Regions from separate parts of the Streptomyces sp. NPDC058964 genome, predicted to be linked through region 1. Evidence: riboswitches for the same ligand, from Rfam matches in the RefSeq annotation. Region 1 holds a riboswitch; each other region holds the start of a gene.
The links. Region 1 has a riboswitch for cyclic di-AMP ahead of ACFW2E_RS05600 (C40 family peptidase). Riboswitches for the same ligand answer to the same signal wherever they lie in the genome.
Positions count from the first base shown of each region.

Region 2: it holds a riboswitch for cyclic di-AMP, as region 1 does, so the genes downstream of both, ACFW2E_RS22040 (peptidoglycan DD-metalloendopeptidase family protein) here and ACFW2E_RS05600 (C40 family peptidase) in region 1, are expected to answer to the same signal.
Region 3: it holds a riboswitch for cyclic di-AMP, as region 1 does, so the genes downstream of both, ACFW2E_RS29800 (transglycosylase family protein) here and ACFW2E_RS05600 (C40 family peptidase) in region 1, are expected to answer to the same signal.
Region 4: it holds a riboswitch for cyclic di-AMP, as region 1 does, so the genes downstream of both, ACFW2E_RS18675 (M23 family metallopeptidase) here and ACFW2E_RS05600 (C40 family peptidase) in region 1, are expected to answer to the same signal.

Region 1 covers NZ_JBHYKH010000026.1:11,142-13,332, reverse strand. Annotated here, with positions in the region: gene ACFW2E_RS05610 (ATP-dependent Clp protease proteolytic subunit) at 1-163, shown strand, start outside; gene ACFW2E_RS05605 (hypothetical protein) at 171-479, shown strand; cyclic di-AMP (ydaO/yuaA leader) riboswitch at 784-1,006, shown strand; gene ACFW2E_RS05600 (C40 family peptidase) at 1,010-1,483, shown strand; gene ACFW2E_RS05595 (LysE family translocator) at 1,553-2,176, opposite strand.
Region 2 covers NZ_JBHYKH010000176.1:7,712-9,902, forward strand. Annotated here, with positions in the region: gene ACFW2E_RS22040 (peptidoglycan DD-metalloendopeptidase family protein) at 1-782, opposite strand, end outside; cyclic di-AMP (ydaO/yuaA leader) riboswitch at 787-947, opposite strand; gene ACFW2E_RS22045 (alpha-galactosidase) at 1,254-2,191, opposite strand, start outside.
Region 3 covers NZ_JBHYKH010000297.1:5,266-7,456, reverse strand. Annotated here, with positions in the region: gene ACFW2E_RS29805 (transglycosylase family protein) at 1-489, shown strand, start outside; cyclic di-AMP (ydaO/yuaA leader) riboswitch at 672-840, shown strand; gene ACFW2E_RS29800 (transglycosylase family protein) at 845-1,537, shown strand; gene eno (phosphopyruvate hydratase) at 1,922-2,191, shown strand, end outside.
Region 4 covers NZ_JBHYKH010000135.1:3,447-5,637, reverse strand. Annotated here, with positions in the region: gene ACFW2E_RS18675 (M23 family metallopeptidase) at 207-1,241, opposite strand; cyclic di-AMP (ydaO/yuaA leader) riboswitch at 1,249-1,408, opposite strand; tRNA gene ACFW2E_RS18670 (tRNA-Met) at 1,723-1,796, opposite strand; gene ACFW2E_RS18665 (dihydrofolate reductase family protein) at 1,846-2,191, opposite strand, start outside.

The sequences.
Region 1 (2,191 bases):
GGAAGGAATGCTCGTTCGGCATACGGGGCGCAGGCCACGGCAGGTCCGCGAGGATCTGGAACGGGATCTGATCCTGGACGCGCGGGGAGCACTGGAGTACGGGCTGGTGGACGGGATCATCCCCAGCCGCAAGGCGTCCCGTACCGCGCCGGGCGCGAGGTGAGCCGCCGATGCTGCCTCCGGAGCTGCCGCCGCTGCCCGCGCTGACCCGGGCCGAGGGCGAACTGATCGACCGTTATCTCGACGCGGTCGATCTGCTGGGCCGGATCAACCCGGCACAGCACGGGGACACGTACCGCGGACTGCGGGCCGCCCAGGCGCTGGTGCGTACCGCGGCCGAACTGCGCGACGCGCTGGCCCTCATGCACCAGAGGGGCGAGACGGAGCTGCACGCGGCTACTCTCGCGCGGGCGATGCGGGTGCTGGACGGCGAGCGGCGCACCGCCCGGGTCACCGTCCCGCCCGGTGGCGGGGGTTGACGGACGCCTGTCCGCCGCCGACTCGAAACGGCCCAAATGGCGTACCCCCGTTCGGCGTAGTCGAGCGTCCATTCGTGAGACCGTCGGCGTTGCGCAACACGCCTGTCCGAAAGGGACGGTGAGGTGCTTCGGTGCTGGTCCGGGGGTCCTTCGACCCCTCGACCATGACTCGAACACAGCAATGTCCACCCGAACGGGTGAGTGGTGAGTAACGCCACAAACCCCCGATTCCATTGGGTATTTCGGACACCTGTGAGTGAAGATCCCTGTCTGACGACAAGCCCCCGCCACAGCGGCGGGGCGGTCCGGGCGGACGCCGAGTCCTGCCGCCGCCCGGATGACCGGTCGACAGGAGTGGATCGGCAGGAGTGGAGGACCCGAGCAAGACGGGTCGCCGGAACGGACGTTCGTTCGTCTGTTTGTTCGTTCCGAGCAGCCCTTGGGGTGAAGCCGCGGCAACGCGGCCGGGCTACTTCGCCAGCCCGAATCCGACAGGTCATCCTTCACAGGCGGCTGACGAAGGGTTGCGCATGACTGCGCTCAATCGTGTCCCGTCGCTCATGGCCCGGGCCGGTACGGCCTCGGCCCTCACCATCGCCGCCGTGGGCGGCTCGATCGTGGTTCCGGGCGTCGCGGCCGACGCCTCGGCCGCGACGATGGCGACGAAGGCACTCCAGGTCGCGGCCTCCAAGAAGGGCTCGCCCTACAAGTGGGGCGCCACCGGGCCACGGAGGTTCGACTGCTCCGGGCTCACGCTGTACTCGTACAAGAAGGCGGGCAAGACCCTGCCGCGCACGGCCGCCCAGCAGTACAACAAGACGCACCACATCTCCGCGCGCAGCCGCAAGGCCGGAGACCTGGTGTTCTTCCACTCCGGCTCCAGCGTCTACCACGTCGGCATCTATGCCGGTAAGGGGAAGATCTGGCACGCCCCGAAGACCGGTGACGTGGTGAAGCTGGAGAGGATCTGGACGAGGAGCGTCTGGTACGGCCGGGTCAGCTGACCCGCCGAGGGGGTGGCGGCTCCTGCCGCTCCGTCACCCCCTCGGGTCCCGGCCCGGACTGATCCGGGGTCACAGGAGCGCCAGGAACGCTTCCAGCGACAGGGCCGCCCCGAGCGCCGTGAGCGCCACGCCGGTGCCCGTGTGCAGCGCCCTGGCGGCCCGCGGCCGGCGCAGCCACCGGCCGAGCCGGTCGACCAGCAGGGCCACCATCTGGAACCAGGTCAGCGCCAGCGCGCACACGATGAGCGCGAGCAGCAGCGTCCTGGGCAGCGCCGCGCCGCCCGGCGGCACGAACTGCGGCAGCAGGCTGAGGAAGGTCAGCGAGGCCTTGGGGTTGAGGACGTTGGTGACGAATCCCTGCCGCAGGGGGTGCGCCTGCGTCGCCGGATCCGCCTCGGACGCCCCCGCGGGCCGTCGCGGTGTCCGCAGGGTCCGGACGCCGAGGTGGAGGACGTAGGCGCCGCCCAGCAGTTGCAGGGCGCGGAACAGCGCCGGAACGGCCACCAGCACGGCGGCGACGCCGGCGGCCGCCAGTGTGGTGTGCACCAGGAGCCCGCCCGCGATGCCGAGCCCGCAGACCGCGCCCGCCCGGCGGGAGACCAGCGCGTTGCGTACGACGACCGTGAAGTCGGCACCCGGCACGGCGACCAGTCCGGCCGCGATCGCGGTGAAGGCGATGAGCTGTCCGTCCATGGCGCCCAGCCTGCC
Region 2 (2,191 bases), on a different contig from region 1:
ACCTGGTTGCCGTACGCCCCGCCCCAGCCCGCGGAGACGACCGTGCCCGCACCCACGGCCTTGACCGGGGTGCCGGTCGGGACGACGAAGTCGACGCCGGTGTGGTAGCCGCTGGACCACATGCTGCCCGCCACGTGGTAGTGGGTGCCGATGGTGGCGCCCGACACCGGGAGGTTGTAGCCGGTCGAGGCGACCGCGGCCTGGGCGTCCTGGGGCCACGCGTTCGAGGCGGACGCGGCGTCGGAACCGGACGCGGCACGGGAAGCCGACTCGGTGTTCGACACGGCCGACGGCTTCACGGAGGAGGCGGTGGGAGCGGAGGAGGACCGCTCGGAGGACGACGACCGCGAGGGGGTCGCGGACGAGGGGGCGGCGCCCGTCGCGGCCTTCCCGCCGAGGGCGAGCTTCAGACCGGGGTGGATCAGCGACGGGTTGTCACCGACGGCCTCACGGTTGTCCCGGTAGATCCGCTGCCAGCCGCCGCGCACGTTCTGCTCGTCGGCGATCTTCGAAAGGTAGTCGCCGGACCTCACCGTGTACGAACGGGCACCCGAATTCACCTTCGCCCTCAGAGGCTTCGTGGCGACCGTCGGCAGCGGCTTCGTGGCGACCGTCGGCAGCGACTGGACGGCCTTTTCGGTACCGGACTGCGGGGTGGCGGCATGGGCACCGGCGGTCCCGATCAGCGGCAGGGCCAGCGCGGCACCACCGGTACCGGCGACGGCGATCCTGCGGGTGAGGCGACGGGGCTTGGGACGGCGGTGCTTTCCCTTCGCGGGCATGGCGAATTCCTCTCCGGCGCCTGCGAGGTGAGCTGTCGGGTTCGGGCTGGAGCTGCCCGGCCGCGCACGGAGCGCGGCTTCACCCCGAGCCGTCCCGGAGACCGGAACAGGCATTGGTACCTGATGGGTCCCCCGCTTCCTGCCTTGCACGGGTGAGTGTGAGCGGGCTCCGGGCGGCGGCAGGATTCGGCGTTCCGTCCGGATTGGTGGCGAACGTAAGCGAGCGGGATGCGGGGGGACAAGCAGAAGGTTCCGTGTGTCCGTGTTTCACATGATCCGTTACGGGAAATCCCGGTCACCCTCCGTGCATTCCCTTTCGATTTTCCCGGCCAATTCCCGGGAAAGGGGCGCGAATTACGTGAACATGACGCACGACGGACGGTCACGGGTATGACGCTCCTCACGCATCACATCCCAGGCCTCGCCATTTCCCCGCAAGTTTGACGTAAAGGGTTAATTCGGACAGCACCCTCAGACGCGACGGAACCGGAAGACCGACGCGTCGAGGTCGCCGCGCAGACCGGTGCGCAGGCCGTGGTGCAGGAGGACGGCACCCCGGTGGATTTCGCCCGTTTCGCGGCATTCATATGAGGCTGTCGGGTCGAGACCGCGCAGCCGCAGCGCGGGGACGGGCTCGCCGTAGCGCTGGGCCTGCAGCCAGGCGAGGACGACCGCCTCGCCACCGCGCACGTACTGGACCGCGCTCAGCCCGCCGTCCGGAGGCCGCAGCCGGTACAGCTCGCCGTGCTGCACGACCGGGCGGATGCCCTTGTAGAGCTCCACCCACTCACGGGCCTCGGCGAGCTCCTCCTCCGTCCACTCCGCGAGGTCGCCGCCGACACCGAGGACCCCCGCCATGGCGCTGACGAAACGGAAGCGCAGCGAGCTGACCCTGCCATTGAGCTGCGTGTTCGGGCTGTCGGTGACCCAGGCGGCCATGATCCGTGCCGGGTGGATCTGACTGAAGCCGTGCTGGATGGCGAGCCGGTCGAGCGGATCGGTGTTGTCGGAGGTCCACACCTGGTCCGTGCGGCTCGTCACACCGAGGTCGATCCGTCCGCCGCCGCCCGAGCAGGACTCGAACGCGACGCCCGGGTGCGCGGCACGCAGCCGGTCCAGCAGGGCGTACAGGGCGCGCACATGGTCGACCCAGAGCCGCTGCGGATACGCGTCCCCGGGCCAGCCCGCGTCGGTGAAGCAGCGGTTGAAGTCCCACTTCACGTAGTCGACGGGGGCACTGGAGAGCAGGCCGTGGAGCTGCTCCCAGAGGTACTCCCGGACGTCCTCGCGGGCCAGGTTGAGGACAAGCTGATTGCGGAGTTCTGTCCTTTTCCTACCGATTTGATACTGCGCCCAGTCGGGGTGCGCGCGGTACAGCTCGCTGTCCGGGTTGACCATCTCGGGCTCGA
Region 3 (2,191 bases), on a different contig from region 1:
TCGAACGACTCCCATAAGTCCAAGTCCAGGTCCAAGGACGCCGACGACAAGCGCGGATCCTCGAAGCCCTCGAACTCCTCCGGCTCCGCCAAGTCGGACAAGTCGGAATCCTCCGGATCTGGCGACTCGCGGAGGGAGGGTGCCTCACCCACGGAATCGGCCAATTCGGGTGATGCGGACAACTCTGCACAAAACGGCGGCTCTTGGAGTCTGGTCGACACCGGCGAGCTCGGTGGCGGTCGGCATCGTGGTACGAGTGCGGACGAAAGCGACACAAACGGACAGGGTGCCGCCTCTGTGGGCCGTCACGCCGCACAGGACTACACGGTTCGCGTCGGTGACACCCTCGCGTCCATCGCCGACTCCCTTGACCTCGACGGCGGATGGCGCGCGCTCTACGCCGCCAACAAGGCCGACATCGGCCCCGACCCGAATGACATCACCCCCGGTCAGACCCTGAATGTCGATACCGAAACGGGCGAAAAGTAGCGGGAGTTGAGTCCCACTTTCATGCTCAATGTCCGGTTTGGTGAAAGTGTGGGATGAGTCTCAGAAGCCCTGATCGTCTTTGAAATTCCCCGGATCGCGTGTCTACGGTCATGACCGCTCGTCACCACGAGCCCCGGCTGTCGCAACGCCGAATCCTGCCAGCGGCCGCACGGGAACAGTCGTCGCGTCAAGCGCCGCAGGCAGGAGCGGGGGACCCAAGGTAAGTGCCGCGCCGGACAGTTGAGCCGGGGCGGCTAGGGGTGGAGCCACGCCTCCCAGCGGAGGTGTGGCCGGGCAACTCAACCGGCCCGAACCCGACAGCTCACCTCGCAGGCGTCGGTGAGGGGATCCATCCATGCTGTTTTCCGCCAAGGGCAAGCACCGTCGTCCCTCCAGGGCCACCCGCGCCCGCGCCCTCGCGCTCGCCGGAGTCGCCGGCGCCGCCATCGCCGCCCCGCTGATGGCCTCCGGCACCGCCTCCGCCGCCACCGCCGCCGAGTGGGACGCCGTCGCCAAGTGCGAGTCCGGCGGCAACTGGTCGATCAACACCGGCAACGGTTACTACGGCGGCCTGCAGTTCTCCGCCTCCACCTGGGCCGCGTACGGCGGCACGAAGTACGCGGCCACCGCCGACAAGGCCACCAAGGCGCAGCAGATCGAGATAGCCGAGAAGGTCCTCGCCGCGCAGGGCAAGGGTGCCTGGCCGGTCTGCGGCACGGGCCTGTCCGGTGCCGCCTACACCGGTGCCTCCGCCGGCTCCTCGTCGGGCGGCGGTTCCTCCGCGAGCACCACCACCCGCTCGACCGAGAAGCAGGCCGCCTCACGCTCCGCCGGGCGTCCGGCCGCGAGCAAGACCGTCACCACCCCGACCGGCAAGAAGGTCAAGAAGGGCGACGGCGAGTACAAGGTCGTCAAGGGTGACACCCTCAGCACGATCGCCGCGAAGCACAAGGTCAAGGGCGGCTGGCAGAAGCTGTTCCACCTGAACAAGGACGTCGTCCAGGACGCGGACCTCATCTACCCGGGTCAGCAGCTGCACCTGAAGTGATGCGCGGCAGGCGGCAGAGCCACAGCCTGCTCACATCCGTGTCCCCCGCAGTGCGGGACACGTGAGGGTCGCCCCCGTCCCCACGTCCCCCGCAGTGCGGGACACGTGAGGGTCGCCCCCGTCCCCACGGTCTCCCGTCCCGGTGCGTATTCCCCCGTACGCACCGGGGCGGGGTTTCTCTTTTCCGGCCGCCGGCTTCCCGACGCCGGCTTCCCCGGCGGTACTCCACCCGTTTTCGTCCCACCCTTTGTTCCGACCGGAAACAATGTGTACGGTTCCCTTGTCCACGGGACGGTCGGTCGGTGGCCGATGCCCCGGGGACGGTTAGGCTCTAGTCGCAAGGCACACCAGCCCGCACTTCCAGCGTCACATCCCAAGAAGGAGATGCTCGTGCCGTCCATCGACGTCGTCGTAGCCCGGGAAATCCTGGACTCCCGAGGCAACCCCACGGTCGAGGTCGAGGTCGGCCTCGACGACGGCAGCACGGGTCGTGCCGCCGTTCCGTCCGGCGCCTCCACCGGTGCCTTCGAGGCCATCGAGCTCCGCGACGGTGACCCGAACCGCTACCTGGGCAAGGGCGTCGAGAAGGCCGTCCTCGCCGTGATCGAGCAGATCGGCCCGGAGCTGGTCGGCTACGACGCCACCGAGCAGCGC
Region 4 (2,191 bases), on a different contig from region 1:
AGCCTCGCCGGTTCCTCCTCGGTCGGAGGAGCCGAGTTCGCGAAGGGAAGTCATGCTCTATGAGAGCGGACACACCGGAGTGGAGGATTCCGGAAACGCCCGCGAAGACCCCGTGAACACCTGACCGGCAGCCCTGACGTCGGGGGGGTGTCGTCAGGACTGCCGGAAATCGAAGAGGTGCACCAGGGGCCCTGGGCCGCGTGCCGTCAGGGGTTGAGGCCCTTGCCGTGCAGCCACGTCATCGGGTCGATGCCGGTGGCCTGGCCGCCCGGGTGGACCTCCAGGTGGAGGTGCGGTCCGGTGACGTTGCCCGTGGCGCCCACGCGGCCGATGACCTCGCCCGTGCTGACCTTCTGCCCGACCGAGACGTTGATCGAGGACTGGTGGCAGAACCACAGCTCGGTGCCGTCGTCGAGGGTGAGGACCGTGCGGTAGCCGTAGGAGCCGGCCCAGCCCGCCTGGGTGATCGTGCCGCTGTGGATGGCCTTGATCAGTGTGCCCGTGGGCGCGGCGAAGTCGAGGCCGGTGTGGTAGCCGGAGGACCACATGGCGCCGGCCTCACCGAAGGTCGAGGTGATGGTGTACGAGGAGGTCGGCAGCGTGTACTGCTTGGCCAGCTTGGCCAGCCGCTCGGCCTCGGCCTGCTTCTTGGCCTCGGCGTCGGCCTTCGCCTTGGCGTCGGCGGCCTTGGCGGCGGCCTCCTTCTCCGCCTTGGCGGCCGCGTCGGCGACCTGCTTGTCGGCGGCGGCCACGGCAGCGGCGGCGGCCTTGGTGTCGACCTGGCTCTGCTGCTTCTCGGCCTGGGCCATGATGCGGTTGCGCAGCGCCTCACCGGCGTCACCGGCGCCCTGGGCGCTGTCCGTGGAGGTCACGCCGACGCTGCTGAGGGCGGTCGCGGAGCCCTTCGGCGCGTCCGAGTGGCTCTCGCCGAGCAGGGAGCCCACGGAGGGCAGGTCGGGCACGGAGATGGACACCGGCGCCTTGCCGGTGTTGGCGCTGGCCATGCCGCCCGCGCCGACGGCGGCTATGACGCCGACGCCCAGGACCGTGGAGCTGCGGGCGAGTCCACCGCCGCGCTGCTTGGAGACGCGGTGCCGGCCGCGTACCGGGCTGATGGACTCCTCGGTGGGATTCCACTCCTCCCAGGGGCCCTCGTCGGCGCGATAGCTGCCGTAGCCGAAGGTCTCGGTGCGCTGACTCGGCACGAACGGGGCTTCTGGGGCAGGCCGGTTGGACGCCACGCGGGCGTGCTCCTTTCCTTCCGCCGCCTACCGGGTTAGCTGACGGGTTCGGAGCGGGAAGGTCTCCTACGCGCGTGTACGAGCCGTGTCGCCACGGCGGCATCCGCGTGATTCACCCCAAGGTGGTGGTTCCCCGGTTCCCTCGCGGGATTCGGCGCGTGCGCACGGAGCCGCCTCTTGTGACGGCTGGGACGACCGCGCTGCGTTATCGAACGTTAATAGACCCGAAGGTTAGATTCCAAGCCGTTCGGCTTGATCATTAGCGATTTCCAGCCGGAACTTAATTGCCATGACCGGCGAAAACCGGGCGAGTTGGCCGCGGTACAGGAGTCTCACCCTTTTTGATGGTGACTCAGACGTTATGCGGAGGGCTCCCGTCCGATCACCCGTCGTGACAGTGCGCAGGCCGGGGAAATGAGCAGACCGGGGAAAACACTCAGGGCCGGAGTCCATTCACTGGACTCCGGCCCTGAGCCTTGAGTAGCGGGGACAGGATTTGAACCTGCGACCTCTGGGTTATGAGCCCAGCGAGCTACCGAGCTGCTCCACCCCGCGTCGTTGTGTCTCAAGCATACGCCATGTTCAGGGGTGCCCGCGCACGGGTTTATCCGCCGGCCACGAGATGGCGGTTCGGCGCCTTGGCCGGGCCCTCGAACTCGGGCAGTACGACGACGTCGACGCCATGGCCGGCCAGCAGCCCGCTGCCGTCGGCGCCCGCCACGAACGTGTCCGGCTCCCGCCAGGCCGTGACCACCCGCCGCACCCCCGCGTCCAGGATCAGCCGCGCGCAGGGGGCGGGCCGCGAGGCCCGGCGGGCGCAGGGCTCCAGGCTGGAGTACACGGTCGCGGCGGCCAGCCTCGGGTCGGCAGGGTCGATCTTGGCCAGCGCCGCCTCCTCGGCGTGCACGACCGGGTCGTCGCCCTCGCGCGAGTGGCCGCGGGCCAGCTCG